4 regions of the Novosphingobium pentaromativorans US6-1 genome follow, and region 2 is predicted to be linked to each of the others. Evidence: predicted binding sites of a transcription regulator. Region 2 holds the regulator's gene; each other region holds the start of a gene.
The links. Region 2 encodes LexA, which represses DNA repair genes until DNA is damaged. Its sites were predicted from a motif close to GTTCCNCNCTTGTTCT; they were not measured.
Positions count from the first base shown of each region.

Region 1: a site for LexA is predicted at 1,256-1,271, ahead of JI59_RS26135 (DUF7146 domain-containing protein). Genes of this name have one in related genera too.
Region 3: a site for LexA is predicted at 3,163-3,178, ahead of JI59_RS00140 (S24 family peptidase). Genes of this name have one in related genera too.
Region 4: a site for LexA is predicted at 2,547-2,562, ahead of JI59_RS01315 (PA0069 family radical SAM protein). Genes of this name have one in related genera too.

Region 1 is NZ_CP009291.1:1,590,212-1,594,022, reverse strand. It holds gene JI59_RS27345 (thermonuclease family protein) at 1-522, opposite strand, end outside; gene JI59_RS07315 (lytic transglycosylase domain-containing protein) at 587-1,171, opposite strand; gene JI59_RS26135 (DUF7146 domain-containing protein) at 1,514-2,224, shown strand; partial or broken gene JI59_RS07305 (strawberry notch-like NTP hydrolase domain-containing protein) at 2,273-3,811, shown strand, end outside.
Region 2 is NZ_CP009291.1:647,961-651,771, forward strand. It holds gene JI59_RS02960 (ComEC/Rec2 family competence protein) at 1-831, shown strand, start outside; gene lexA (transcriptional repressor LexA) at 901-1,596, opposite strand; gene JI59_RS02970 (molybdopterin molybdotransferase MoeA) at 1,681-2,904, opposite strand; gene moaC (cyclic pyranopterin monophosphate synthase MoaC) at 2,904-3,386, opposite strand; gene trpC (indole-3-glycerol phosphate synthase TrpC) at 3,573-3,811, opposite strand, start outside.
Region 3 is NZ_CP009291.1:24,873-28,683, forward strand. It holds gene mobF (MobF family relaxase) at 1-1,163, shown strand, start outside; gene JI59_RS00120 (hypothetical protein) at 1,236-1,475, shown strand; gene JI59_RS00125 (DUF6961 family protein) at 1,509-1,706, opposite strand; gene JI59_RS00130 (DUF5818 domain-containing protein) at 1,706-2,014, opposite strand; gene JI59_RS00135 (thermonuclease family protein) at 2,005-2,430, opposite strand; gene JI59_RS00140 (S24 family peptidase) at 2,442-3,086, opposite strand; gene JI59_RS00145 (PIN domain-containing protein) at 3,512-3,811, opposite strand, start outside.
Region 4 is NZ_CP009291.1:308,589-312,399, reverse strand. It holds gene JI59_RS01335 (N-formylglutamate amidohydrolase) at 1-244, opposite strand, end outside; gene cpdR (cell cycle two-component system response regulator CpdR) at 408-782, shown strand; tRNA gene JI59_RS01325 (tRNA-Val) at 882-956, shown strand; gene JI59_RS01320 (NADP-dependent isocitrate dehydrogenase) at 1,202-2,425, shown strand; gene JI59_RS01315 (PA0069 family radical SAM protein) at 2,572-3,642, shown strand; gene JI59_RS01310 (hypothetical protein) at 3,755-3,811, shown strand, end outside.

The DNA.
Region 1 (3,811 bases), 940 kb from region 2:
GGTTCGCGCCAGGCCTTCGCTGACCAGCTGATCGCCAAGCGAGCGGCCGCCGCGCGTTACAACCCGCAATTTGCGACCGTACTGATCCTCGTCTCTGCTCCCGATAGTCCTCAGTTCAAAGGGCCCGCCATTCAGCAATTCGACAAGTCGGTGCGTCGCGCGCATGCCGAGCTGGTATTCATAGTCGCAACGAGGCTCGCTGATCTCGGGAGTGTCGATGTCGGCAATCCGGATCTTCACGCCATCAAGCCAGAAAGTATCTCCATCCACGACGCATGTGCGCCGGATGGAGCCGCAGATGTCGAATTGTGGGGAGCTTGCTTGCTGGAATAAAGCCTGAGGCTGCTGATCGTCGTTAGCAAGGCTGGCATCATGGACTGGCCAGTTGAGTGCCAGCACCCCTCCAGCAAATACGATCGCGAATGCTCCCAAACCCAATGCGATCTCCTTTCTCAGCTTCCGGCGCTTTTGTGCCTTCAACGCCTTGCGAAAGTCGAACGGCTCACCGGGGGTCTCACTCACTGGCGTTGTCCGTCTTCATTCCGGCACATGATTTCAGACAATAGCCGGAAATCAGGTAGTTTCGTCAATTGTACGTACCAATTGTTTGCCAACGTCCCAACACAGACCGAACATATTGCGGCGTTTCACCATTGTTGGGAATGCCGCGTGATCGGGAGACGGCACCTGGGCCAGCATTGTAAGCAGCCAAGGCCAGGTGGACTGCGTCGAACCGGTCCAACATATCGCGAAGGTACCTGGCGCCACCGTCGATCGATGCAAGAGGGTCATGACGGTTCCGGACGCCCAGTTCTTTCGCCGTGGCCGGCATAAGCTGAGCCAGCCCGGCAGCACCGGCTGGACTAACAGCCATCGGATTGAAGCGGGACTCAGCCCAGATAAGAGCACGAAGCAGGTTGGTCGGAAGCCCGTAACGGCGTTCAGCCTCGGCTATCGCCGCCATATACAAGCCTTCCCGGTAGGATACGTTTGCTGGCTCGGCCTGGTAGATTGCAGGAAGATATTCCCTTGCCGGCTGCTGGTCCGTCTTCGGCGGAACGATCGCGTGCTCGAACAAGGTGAAATCCTGGGCGCGAACTTGCTGTGAGGAGGTCGCAATCATCCCCAGACAGGCGACCGCTAGCGCGGTCAGACAATTGAGGCAGTTCATCTCGACTTGTGCTCCATTGATTCGAATCGAAAGAGAACATAAAAAGAACATGTGCCTGTAGGAAAGCCGCGAATGCCTGCCTTTGGGAGAGGAGAGGAACGCTGATGAGGGGGTCACTTTGCATGCTGAGGAGCTCGCATGTCCCTATCTGTCCAAACTCATCCCAACCGGTCGCTTACCGAGACCGCCCGTCGCATTTGCGAATCGCGAGGGGGCAAATGGTCCGGCACAAAGGGCATGGCCTGTTGCCCCGCGCATGTTGACCGCACGCCGTCACTCGGTGTGTCGCTCGGCCGACAAGCTATCCTCTTCCACTGTTTCGCGGGATGCGATCAGCAGAGCGTGTTGTCTGCATTGGCGCGTGAAGGTTTCGAGGCACCGGCGCTTTTTTCAGGTTCTGCGACCAGCAACGAACCCGAATCGACCAGCACCCGCAAACCCTCGGCGGCAGCGCTGAGGATCTGGCGCGATGCACAGCCACTGCGTGCCAGTCCGGCAAAGGAATATCTTGAAAGCCGCGGCATCCTCGCCGCATCTCCGGCGCTCCGCTTCCATCCACGAACGCCGCTTGGCCCAAAAGGACGGACCCGCTTTTTGCCCGCCATGATCGCGGCAGTCAGCCTCGACGAGGGCCCGATCGCCATCCACCGCACGTTCCTGTCTGCCGAGGCTTCAGGCAAGGCCGCTTTCGAAAAGCCGAAACGCGCGCTTGGCGCGCTCGGCGAAGCTGCTGCCCGCCTTTTCGCTCCGGTTTCCGGCAAGCTCGGCCTTGCCGAGGGGATCGAGAGCGCGATGTCGGCCTATGCTCTCACCGGCATTCCCGTCTGGGCGACCCTGGGCAATGAGCGCTTCGGCCTCGTCAGCGTGCCCGAGAGCGTGACCGAGCTTCACCTCTTCGTCGATCACGATGCGGGCGGCGAGCTGGCTGCCTCGCGTGGCCTGGCCGCTTACGCCCGCGATGGACGGACGATCCACATTCGCAAGCCGTCCTCACGCGACACCGACTGGAACGATGAACTTAAAGCATGGCTGCGCCGCAAAGCGGCGCGGTAGAGGAGAGAGAGCTTCTCGAATTCCTGATCCGGCAGAGGGCCTGTCCCGATGCCTTCATCAGGAGGACGAATTGCCATGTTTCAATCAGACCTGTTTCCAGCTGGCGAGCAGTTGTTGTCAGTCCCATTGGCTTGCGCCATTGGCACCCGAGTTGCCGAGCTTCTCGCTTCGGGACGTCACCTTACCCGTGCCGAAATCGCCGGCCTGTTCGCCGAGGAAACCGGCGTCATGGACTGGGGAAGCGCCTGGACTATCGACGACTACAACAACGCGGTCGAGATCGGCGCACTGCTCTGGCTGCGAGAGTCCTCACGCATCGATCTGGCGACGAACGTACACGAAGCCGAAGCGCGGTTCGACTGGCTCAAAGCAGCCTTGCCGCCGCGGCACGTGCGCAGCGAAGCACAGGTCGAGTTCCAGCAGTTCTCTACCCCGCCAATGCTGGCCTGGCTGATGGCGAAGGCCGCAGCTGTCTGCGTGCAAGACACACTCCTCGAACCATCAGCCGGCAATGGTGCGCTTGCCCTATGGGGCAGCGTCTGGAAGGCCTCGCTGCTCCTCAACGAGATAGATCCGGCAAGACGAGGCAGCCTGGTCCACATCTTCCCCGCGGCCACGATCACTGCGCACGACGGGGAACTGATCGCCGACTTGCATCGCGGCCCGGTTCCATCGGTCGTGCTAACGAACCCGCCATTCGCTCAGAGCCATGAACGCGGCAAGGACGGCGAGACCGCTATGCGTCACCTGCGCGGTGCGATGCGAGCGGCTGCGAATGGGGCGAGGATCGTCGCGATCATGCCCGACGGTTTTGATGCTTCCAAGTTCGCCAAAGCGCAGGACGAAGCGTCGCTCCTGCTCAATGTCCGCTTGGAGCAGATGTTTCGCCGGACAGGGACGGGGATTGCCGTTCGCCTGGTCGTGATCGACAAGGTATCGACTGCGCCCTCGTCGGCGATCACCGGAGATACCTGCGACCTGATCGCGATCCACGAGCTGCTCAACGCGCTTCCGCCACGCGTACAGATCTCCGCCAACATCCATCGCCTGCCAGTCGGCAAGCCAGTCTGCCTCGTTGGCAAGACGTCAGCACATCGCGCGCCGGTCCGGCCGGTGGCGCCGTTCGCCGCGACACCAGCAGCCACAGCAAATGCGATCGACCTCACCTATTCGATCTTGGCCGACCCCGCGCCGGTGCCTGAACAGGCAGGCATCTACCTGCCTTACCGCCCCAGCCGCATCGTGTTCGAGGACGCGCCGATCCATCCCACTCCGCTCGTCGAATCGGTCGCCATGGGCTCGGTCGCGGCGCCCCAGCCGGATGTTGTACCGCGTCTTCCCGCTTGTTGGCAGGCCGACGGCCTTCTGTCCGAAGCGCAATGCGAGACGCTGGTCTACGCTGCCCAGGCATTCGCACGCGATCTTCCGGGTCAATTCAAGGTCAGCCAAGAAGGCACCTCGCTCGAATTGTCCAGGGATGGGCACGCCTACCGCCAAGGCTTCTTCCTTGGCGACGGAACCGGAGCGGGCAAGGGACGGCAGATCGCCGCGGTCATCATGGACCGCTGGCTCGCAGGCGAACGCCGG
Region 2 (3,811 bases):
CCGATCGGCTTCTACCATTTTCATCGCGCCGGTGCCTACGGGGCGCTTGCGAACGTGCTTGCGATCCCGCTTACGACTTTCGCGGTCATGCCCTGCATTGCCCTCGCGCTGCTGTGCGACATTGTGGGACTGGGCGGGCCGTTCTGGTGGCTGGCGGGGCAGTTCATCGACCTACTGCTTGGCCTCGCGCACAAGATCAGTGCGCTGCCGGGCGCCGTTTCGGTTCTGCCTGCCATGGGGACGGGCGGTTTCCTTCTGTTCGTAACCGGCGGATTGTGGCTCGGCCTTTGGAGCGGGCGCGTGCGGCTGCTGGGACTGGTGCCCGCCTGTTTCGGCATCGTCTGGCTCATCCTGCTCGAGCCGCCGGACATTCTCGTGACCGGCGATGGCCGTCATGTCGGACTGCTCGACGATAGCGGCGATGGGCTCGTCACCTTGCGCGACACCGGCAGCGATTATGTGCGCGACAATCTTCGCGAATTCGCAGGGATCGAAGGCGAATTGACGCCCCTCGCATCGTGGCCGGGTTCGAGATGCAATCGCGACTTCTGTTCGGTACGGATCGATCGAGCCGGTCGATCGTGGGACTTGCTGATCGCCAGAGGCCGCGACCAGGTGCCCGAGCGGTCGCTGGCAGCGGCCTGCGACAAGGCCGATATCGTCGTTGCCGATCGCTGGCTGCCATGGAGCTGCAAGCCGCGCTGGCTCAAGGCCGACCGGACCATGCTGGACAGGACCGGCGGGCTTGCCATCAGGCTGCGCGGCAAATCCGTCGAAACAGTGGCGGCAGGGCAGGGCCGCCATGGCTGGTGGAACCCGCGCGGGCCGTGATTTCGGCCCTGTCCGGAGAGTACGCCTTCCGGAGAGTACGCCTGAGCGGCACGCCTCCCCGGGGCAAGCTCAGTGATAGCGGCGCAGCAGCCCTGCGAGCTTGCCCTGAACCTCGATCTCGTCAGGGCCGTAGATCTGCGGTTCGTATGCGGCATTGGCGGGCACGAGGCGAACCATGCCGCCATCGCGCTGGAGATACTTGAGCGTCGCTTCTTCGCCGCGAACCAGGGCGACGACGATTTCGCCGTCGCGTGCGGTGTTGGTGCGACGGATCAGGGCAAAGTCGCCGTCGAGAATGCCGGCCTCGACCATCGAATCGCCCGAAACCTCAAGCGCGTAGTGTTCCCCCGAGCCGAGCAGGGCTGCCGGAACCGGAAGCATCGACTGGCCTTCGAGCGCCTCGATAGGAACGCCGGCAGCGATGCGACCGTGCAGCGGAATTTCGATGACGTCGTTCGCCGGTTCAGGCTTGCGTTCGGGCTGCTTGAGTGCGGCAAGGGCGTCTATGCCGGCAGGAGCGGCGGCCTTCGTCGCAGGCTTGCTGGTGACGTCTTCGGGCTGGCGCAGGATTTCCAGCGCGCGGGCGCGGTTTGGCAGGCGGCGGATGAAGCCGCGTTCCTCAAGCGCGGAAATGAGGCGGTGCACGCCCGACTTCGACTTGAGGTCGAGCGCTTCCTTCATCTCTTCGAAGCTGGGCGAGATGCCGCTTTCTTCAAGCCGGACCTGAATGAACTTGAGCAATTCATGCTGCTTGCGCGTCAACATCTTCGTTGCCTCTTTCTCTGCGTCCCCGAGCGTTGTTCTGCTTGTGAACAATGAGAGAACAATTAAGCAACAGATTCTGGAACGTCAAGCAATACCGCCGTTTTCGAGCAGGAACACCCGCACCGTGTCTCCGGGCGTGGCGGCCGGTGCATGCGCGGGGCGATCGATCAGCACATTGCTGGCCGCAAGGGCGCTGAGTGCACCGCTGTCCTGCAGCGTCATGGGCGCCACGCTCTCGCCGTTCCAGTAGCCGCGCAGGAATTCGCGGCGGTGGCCGATGGCTCTGAGAGATCCGTCCAGAACGGTCGAGATCTGCATTGGCAGCGAACGGTTTGCTCCGAGCATTGCGCGCAGCATCGGCAGGACGAAGAGATAGGCGGTGACCATGCTCGAAACCGGATTGCCCGGCAGGCCGATGATGATCTGCGTGCCGCCGCTGCTGCGTTCGCGCGTGGCAACGAGGATCGGCTTGCCCGGCTTGATGGCGACGCGCCAGAAGTCGAGCCTTGCGCCCCAGCGTTCGAGAGCCGGGCGCACGAGATCGTGATCGCCTACCGAGGCTCCGCCGCTGGTGACGATCATGTCGCAATCGGCGGCCTCGTCGAAAGCGCCGATCAGCGCATCGAGCGTGTCGGTCACGGGCCCGATTCGCTGCGCCTCGACCGGCAGGGCGCTGACCAGCGAGACCAGCATGGCGCCGTTGCTCGCGGGGATCTGGTGCGCAGGGCAGGTCTCCGGATCGGCGGCCAGTTCATCGCCGCTGTCGATCACCGCGACTTTCGGCATGCGGCGCACCGGCAGGTGGCGATGACCCGCGGAGAGGGCCAGCGCGATATGCGCAGGGCCGATGCGGACTCCTTCGCCCAGCACTTCTTGCCCCGCCGTGAAATCCATCCCGCAAGGGCGGATGTGCTTGTGCGGCGGTTCGGGCAGATCGCCGCTGAGAGTAATGCGGTCGCCTTCCCGCCCAAGGTCTTCCTGCAGGATCACGACGCCGGCATCGGCGGGCATGATCGCGCCGGTCGAGATCCGCACGGCCTCGCCCTTTTGCAGCGTGCCGGTAAAGGGGTGGCCTGCGGCGCTTTCACCGATCACCTGCCATGGCCCGGTGAGGTCGCCTTCGATCATTGCATAGCCGTCCATCGCAGAGAGATGAGCGGAAGGCTGGGTGCGCCGCGCCAGCAGCGGTTCGGCCAGGAAGCGGCCCAGCGCGCTTTCGACGTCGACGCGCTCGACCGCTAGTGCTTCGGCCAGTGCAAGCAGGCGGGCCTGGGCATCTTCGAGCGGGATCGGCGCGGGACCTGCCATCAGTGCCGGTCCTCCGCGCGCCAGGTCCCGGACTTGCCGCCGCGCTTCTCGATCAGGCGGATGTCGCCGATGACCATGCCCTTGTCGAGCGCCTTGGCCATGTCGTAGATCGTCACCAGCGCCACGGAAACGGCCGTGATGGCTTCCATTTCCACGCCGGTCTTGCCGGTGAGCGAGGCCGTCGCCGTGGCCCTGACGGCTTCGTCCTCGAAGCTGAAATCGACATTGATCGCATCGATGGCGAGCGGGTGGCACATCGGGATCAGGTCCCCGGTGCGCTTGCCCGCCATGATCCCGGCGATGCGCGCGGTGCCCAGCACGTCGCCCTTGGGGGCATCCCCGGCGCGGATCGCCGCGAGTGCCTCGGCCGACATCGTGATCCGCCCCGAGGCAATGGCGAGCCGCTGCGTCTCTGCCTTGGCGCCGACATCGACCATGCGCGCCGTCCCGTCCGAATCGATGTGCGTGAGGCTCTTGTTCATCTCAGACCTTGAAATCCTGATGAGGTTTACACGGTTTACACAGTCCAGAAGCGCCAGCGGAGCGGCCTCGCAGGACCGGTAAGCGTGCGGTTTCGGGGCCGGGTACATTCGCGCTCATGCCCCATGGATGGCAGATTTCCCGGCTGTAGGACAGGGTGGGCTTCGCGAATGCCATCGGCCCGAAGTTTATCCTTCGAGCAGCGCCCGCGTTGCCGCCTCGACATCGTCATGACGCATCAGGCTTTCGCCAACGAGGAAGGTGCGCGCGCCGCACTGCGAGAGACGCTGCAGGTCGGCATGGCCGTTGATGCCGCTTTCACTGACGAGCAGCGTGCCTTCCGGTGCGAGCGGGGCGAGCCGCTCGGTCGTGGCGATGTCGGTGACGAAGCGCTTGAGGTCGCGGTTGTTGACGCCGATCAGGCGCG
Region 3 (3,811 bases), 620 kb from region 2:
TCGCCAGCATAGGGGACAGGAAGCAATTGGGCGCTGTCGATGCGGGCAAACCCTTCGACGTCATGCAGAAGGCAGGCGTCGAAACCGCCACCATGAACACCAATCTCCGGGCCCGCGATAAGGCGTTGCGCGACGCTCAATATGCAGCGCAGGGCGGAAATATCGACGAGGCCTTGCGACATCTTGGCCCGCATGTTGTCGCGTCGGGCAATACAGCTGCCGTTGACGCCGCGGCGGCCTGGCTATCGCTTTCGCCTGCAGAGCGGGAGGTGACCGCGATTTATGCTTCGGGTCGCAACTTGCGCGGACAGGTGAATGAAGCAGTCCAAATCGGGCTCAAGGCCAATGGCGAATTGGGACCGGGTTCGTTGGGTCTCACTGTGCTGTCGCGCGTCAACCTTACGCGTGAGGAAATGCGCTATTCGCGCAGCTATGCAGCCGGCATGGTGCTCGAAGTCGACCGCCGGCAAAGGGGGCAGGGGCTACAGAAAGGCCGCTATGAAGTGGTCGAAACCGATCCAACCCGCGAACACGTGATGCTACAGAACGAGCGGGGCAAGCGCTTTGAATTCCGGCCGGGCCAGATGCGACCGCAAGGTGAGCAGGATCCGCTACGTCTGTTTGAGGTTCGCCCACTAGAAATCCACGATGGTGACCGCATTCGCTGGACGGCGACGGATCACAAGCGCGGACTGCTCAACGCCGATCAGGCGCGCATCGTGGCGGTTGATGCCAAGGGCGTCACGGTGAAGACCTCGCTTGGCGCCGAACACCGGCTGGGGCTGAGCGACCCCATGCTCGAGCGTCTTGATCTCGCTTACGCGCTCAACGCGCACATGGCGCAGGGCCTGACCTCCAACCGCGGGATTGCCGTCATGGACAGCCGCGAACGCAATCTTGCCAACCAGCAGACATTTCTCGTGACGATAACCCGCCTGCGCGATGGTCTGACCCTGTTTGTCGACAATGCGGGCAAGCTCGAAGCAGCTGTTGAGCGCAATCCGGGAATGAAACGCTCGGCTCTCGAGACAGTCAATCAGCTGCGCGATGCGGCAGCAATGGGCCAGGCGAAGGGCAAGGCGTCTGATCGTTCGCAAGAACCGGCTCGCGAGCCGCCCGAACTCGATCGCTCGATCACCAAGCCCTTCGAAATCGGGATCTGACACAGCGCCTATCCGCATGGGTGCATATGGCACCGGTTGACTGTTAGTTCTGTTTTTGTTCTCATGGTGACCATGTCCCGAATCGCCGATGAAATCCTGTTCACGCATATCGAAGTCGCGCTTGCGGTTGCGTCTGAAGCAACGCTTGTCGGGCTCGGCGCTGACGATCCGCGAACCCAGCGCAATGCTCGTCTCGATCTCGCGCGCCATCTGGTCGAACGCATGCAGGGCTTGGAGATTGAAGGTGGGACGAATGCAGGCAGGAGCTCTCAGCGCACTCTCTTTCCGGGCGATCTATCGCCGATAGGCTAACCGTTGTTGAAACTTGGCTGAGGCCGTTCTGGTTTATTGAAGCTGGTTCGGGCCATCCTTGCCCATCAGCTCCGCTACGCGTTGGGCGATGGCTTTCCAAGTGGCGATGCCCGCCTCGTCCCGTGCCAGTGCGAGCACGCCGATCTGCTCGGCAACATGAAGCGGTGCATTTTCACCGTGGGTCTTCAGGACCTGGTCGGCACAAGCCCAGAGTTCCCAATCGCTCAGCATCAGCCGAGACGTCCAACAAGGCCGAGGAAAAACGCGATCAAACCATAGCCCACGACACTACTGGCGAGGAGCAGTTCAATATTGAAATTGGAGCGAGGAGGGCGGAGTTGTCCTGCTGGCCAGATCTGATCGCAGATGAGCTCGTTGAACCCGGCGCGGCGTCCGCAGACTTCCACTTCGCATCCGAGCAACCGGCGTGCTCCACGCCCGGTGTCGAGCTCCCACACTCCGCCGCCCGAATGCAGTTCAAGTCCGAAGGGGCCTTCGGCAAGAAGGCCTGTCAGACAGAGTTCCGGGCCTAGCGGCATGCGGGCCCTTTCCAGTAGCGATCCCAACGCAGCACTGTGCGTGTCTGGATCATCGAGCAGGAGAGATCGGCTCCGTTCGGCAGTCGGCACCAGGCAGCCGTCCGGTTGCCTCCTGCCGAACCTTCCGACCGGCATGTCAATCTCGCTCCACGAACCACGACGTGCCCTGTCGAGATTGTCCCTCGAGGGCCGCCAAGAAGATCGACGAGCGCGTCGCGCGTTTCGATAGCCGACGCGTCGGGGCAGGGCTGGTTGGTCCGGCATGTTCCGTCCATTTCGCGCGCGGCGATCCCGGCGATGCGGACATGGGGGCCTTCGGCGCACCATATGGGCCCGTCGCCATCCCAGACATGCGTGGGTGTGCAGGTAAAGGTCTGGCCGGCAGCGACGATCGAGGCAGCGAGGATGGCAAGCATTGGCGAGCTACCTAGCGAAGCGCGCGGCCGAACCAAAGCACGCGGCCGACAATATTGATCGTCCGCTTCTCCAGTCCGCGCCAACTGGGATAGGCCGGATTGTCGCTGAGCACCGAGACCCGCTTGCCTTGCGGCTCGATTGCGACCCGCTTGACGCTGAGCATGTCATCCATGCGCAGCACATAGATCCCGTCGCGCAGCCGCGACTGTCCATCATTGAGATCGACCATGACTTCATCGCCGTCATGTAAGGTCGGCTCCATCGAATCCCCGTGCACGGCGATGATCGAAAGGCTCGTCGCCTTGCTTGCGGTCAGACGGCGCAGCCACTTCTCGTCGAACCCGAACTGGGCGCATTTGGATTCCATTTCGGCCAAAGCGCCGTGCCCCGCCGAGGCTTCGACATCGAGAACCGGTACATGGACCAGTTCGACGACCGGGCCGGATCGCCGCTCGGGCGCACCGAGGATCTTCTCGTCCACGCCGAAGAAACGGGCGAGCACGGAGCGGTCCTGCTCGTCCAGTTGGCGGGGACTGCCGCGGCGGATGTATTGCTGGATGTAGGCCGCGTTGCGCCCAAGAAGGCGGGAGATCGAGGAGTAATTACAGCCTCGTTGCTGGATCAGATCGTCCAGGGCTTTGCGTGCATCTTCCATCGCGGCAGGTCCTATCGCATCCGTCTAGGAAATTCGATCCTAGACTCTAGGAAGCCTTCCTAATAAGAACATACCAAGAACACAAGCGGAAAGCGAGTCGAAGGCGATGGAGCTCCTGGACCAGATCGAGGGTTATTTGGCGCGAACCGGTACGAAGGCCAGCATGTTTGGTAGGCTGGCCGTCGGGGACCCCCGGTTTGTTCAGGATCTTCGCGAAGGTCGCCGGCCGAGACGTAAGACGCAGGAGCGGGTGAGGCAATTTCTGGCGGAAAGGGGCTGAGCTCCTACTGTCTGCTCTCGCCAACAAAACGGTCGTTGATCTGCCCAGATTGCACTGTTCGGAACCGTCAATCATTCAGGAGTTACGGACAATGGCAACGGAGCCGATTGCCATCCGGCTGCCCTGGGGCGTCACGACAGCATCGTCAGACTGAGTAACGATTGAGGCGCACACGTACTTCGGCTGCCGGCAATCGGCAGCGCGGATGCGTCGAGATCGTCGTCAGCCCTGCATGCAACTGCGTATAGCCAAGCACTTCATGTTCCTCGAAGCGGTCGCATAGCCAGAGCAGGCCATGCGTTTCAACTCCGCTATCGGCCGCAAGGCGCCTCAGAGCACCATCGCCGGTCAGCAGCGCCCAACGCCGCTGCTCGGCAATCGCAAAGGCAAAGGTGTCGGGCGCGGATAGAACTGTGCGCTCCCGGCGTACGGCAATGGCACGCGT
Region 4 (3,811 bases), 340 kb from region 2:
CCGCGATCTCCTCGCCAAGACGATCGACGTAACGGTCCTCCAGCCGCAGCGAGACCGACTCGGGATGGCGCATCTCTCGCAGCAGGCCGCTGGGGTAGACCCTGCCCGCATGGGGGACGGCAACGAGCACGGGTATCGCCGAGGGTTCGGCTGCGGTGATCGTGAAGGCCGGGCTCGCCGGAGCGCCGGGAATCTGCCCTCCCGTTCGTCTTTGCGAATCACTCTCGCCCACTTTGCTCACCATGTCCTTGAAACTGGTCCTTTCACTTTCGCGAGTCAAAGCGTCCCGTTCCCGGTCAGTCCCAAATCCAGACGAGAATGTTAACCCGTCCTGGCGTATGACCCGTCTTCCGGTCGCACCGAAAGCGACTTTGTTCAACGACATGGAAATACGGGACGACAAGGCGATGATCCGCATCCTGCTAGCCGAAGACGATGAGGCGATGCGCACCTACCTGGCACGGGCATTGGAAAATGCCGGATACGATGTGGTTGCCGTCGATTGCGGCACGACCGCCCTGCCCCACCTGGAGACCGAGACTTTCGACCTGCTGCTTTCGGACATCGTCATGCCCGAGATGGACGGCATCGAACTGGCGCAGCGCTGCGCCGAGGTTTCGCCGATGACCAAGGTCATGTTCATTACCGGTTTTGCTGCCGTCACCCTGCGCGCCAGCCGCGAGGCACCGCAGGCGAAAGTCCTTTCCAAACCCTTCCATCTTCGCGATCTTGTGATGGAAGTGCAGCGGGTTTTCGGCCTTCCCGAGCACGCTCGACTTTAATTGAAAAATTCCTGCCAAAGCGTCTTGCATCACCGGAAACATGACGCTAGAGGGCCAGTCCTCCGAGCGGGAACGCCCGCAAGGAGCTCTGGACGGAATGGGCGTATAGCTCAGTGGTAGAGCACTATGTTGACATCGTAGGGGTCGCAAGTTCAATCCTTGCTACGCCCACCATTCCCCAGGCCTGATGGCTAGAAACCCGTCGCGAAAGCGGCGGGTTTTCTGCTTTCCGGGACCGGCTTTCCAGCCGCTGCACCTCGCCAAGTCGGGCCGCCCGGTGCTTCGGCACCTCTCCTGAAGGCAGGATCAACGCCCCCGCGCCGTCAAACTGGCGCCAAAATGCCGTTCCTTGCCTTGCTAAGCGCCCACCCTCTCCTTAAGAGACGCCCAAATTCTCATCCCCAGGGGAGCTTTCAAGCATGGCAAAAATCAAGGTAGCAAATCCCATCGTAGAGATGGACGGCGATGAAATGACCCGGATCATCTGGGAATGGATCCGCGAGCGTCTGATTCTCCCCTACCTCGACGTCGACCTCAAGTACTACGACCTCTCGGTCACCAAGCGCGACGAGACCGACGACCAGATCACCGTCGACGCCGCCAACGCCACCAAGCAGTATGGCGTTGCCGTGAAGTGCGCGACGATCACCCCCGACGAAGCCCGCGTCGAGGAATTCAGCCTCAAGAAGATGTGGAAGTCGCCCAACGGCACGATCCGCAACATCCTCGGCGGCGTCGTCTTCCGCGAACCCATCGTGATCTCGAACGTTCCCCGCCTGGTTCCGGGCTGGACCGACCCCATCGTCGTGGGCCGTCACGCGTTCGGCGACCAGTACCGCGCCACCGACACCCTGATCCCTGGCCCCGGCAAGCTGCGCCTCGTCTGGGACGGTGAAAACGGCGACAAGATCGACCTCGACGTGTTCGACTTCCCGGCGCCGGGCGTCGCCATGGCCATGTACAACCTCGACGAATCGATCCGCGACTTCGCGCGCGCTTCGTTCAACTACGGCCTCGGCCTGAAATGGCCGGTCTACCTGTCGACCAAGAACACGATCATGAAGGCCTACGACGGCCGCTTCAAGGATCTGTTCCAGGAAGTGTTCGACACCGAAGGCTTCGCCGAGAAGTTCAAGGATGCCGGCATCACCTATGAGCACCGCCTGATCGACGACATGGTCGCCTCGGCGCTCAAGTGGTCGGGCAAGTTCGTCTGGGCCTGCAAGAACTACGACGGCGACGTGCAGTCGGACACCGTTGCACAGGGCTTCGGCTCGCTGGGCCTGATGACCTCGGTCCTGATGGCGCCCGACGGCAAGACCGTCGAAGCGGAAGCCGCCCACGGCACCGTCACCCGTCACTACCGCCAGCACCAGCAGGGCAAGTCGACCTCGACCAACCCGATCGCCTCGATCTTCGCCTGGACGCGTGGCCTCATGTACCGCGGCAAGTTCGACAACACGCCGGACGTCGTGAAGTTCGCCCAGACCCTCGAGCGCGTCTGCATCGAGACCGTCGAAAGCGGCGCGATGACCAAGGACCTCGCGCTGCTGATCGGCCCCGAGCAGAGCTGGATGACCACCGAGCAGTTCTTCGAAGCCATCGTCGAGAACCTCGAGAAGGAAATGGCCTCCTGGGCCTGACCTTTACGGTCCATGGATTCGGGCAGCTCCGGCTGCCGAAACAAGAAGAGCCCTCCCCCACGCGGGGAGGGCTTTTTCTTTACCTGCACGTCATGCGGCGCAGGTAGCGCCATTGACTTTTGTTCTCTTTATGTTCACATCGTGGCATGCAACCTCTAAAGGGAAGAGGCGCTGCCAGCGGGGCGCCAAGCTCTCGCTTCAACCTGCCCGGACGGGAAGCCGACGGGGACTGGCTCGACAGCGTCGCCGACATCGACGGCCCTCCCCGCAACCCGGCCACGAGCGTGACCGAGGAGCATCCCCGCACGATCCTGTCTTTCAACAAATCGCCGGATATTCCCTTCGATCGCTCGATCAATGCCTATCGCGGCTGCGAACATGGCTGCATCTACTGTTTCGCGCGGCCCAGCCACGCCTTTCACGACCTTTCGCCCGGCCTCGATTTCGAAACCAGGCTCTTCGCCAAGCCCGATGCGGCAAGGCTCCTGCGCACCACGCTGGCAAAGCCAGGCTATCGGCCGGCACCGATCGCGATGGGAACCAATACCGATCCCTACCAGCCGATCGAGGCGCACTACCGCATCACGCGCGAGATCCTCGAAGTCTGCCTGGAGACGCGCCACCCGGTGACGATCACCACAAAGTCGGACCGGGTCCTGCGCGATCTCGACATCCTGCGCGAGATGGCGCGATTCGATCTGGTGGGCGTGGGCATTTCCGTAACCAGCCTCGATGCCCACCTCTCGCGCCTGCTGGAACCTCGGGCGGCCACCCCGGCCAGGCGAATTGCCGCGCTGGGCAAGCTGGTAGAGGCCGGAATCCCCGCCCATGTCTCGATCGCTCCGGTAATCCCGGCGATCACCGACCAATTCCTGGAGGCGATACTGGAAGCCGCGGCAGGGCAAGGCGTGCGCGGCGCCATGTGGATCATGGTGCGCCTGCCCCACGAAGTTGCGCCGCTGTTTCGCGAATGGCTGGAAGTGCACTTCCCCGAGCGAGCCTCCAAGGTCATGACGACGATTCGCGAGATGCGCGGCGGCAAGGACAACGACCCGCGTTTCTTTGAGCGCATGCGCCCCAGCGGCGTGTGGGCCGATCTGTTCCGCAATCGCTTCCGGCTTGCGGCCAAACGGCATGGCTTCGGCCCGCCGGATGTCCATCTGGACTGCTCCGGTTTCAAGGCGCCCGACGCAAGCGGACAGTTGTCGTTTCTCTAGGCACGTTTCGTCCCTGATCAGGCTCGATTCGACGCAGGACATGTCAGTTTTGAAACAACTCGATGGGTGGCGAGTTCTTCGCTGCAGACAAGGAATTCAAAAGGAGGTCTTCATGGCCGAAGAATACACCACCACCGAAACCACACGCGAAACGTCGCAAGCTCCGCAC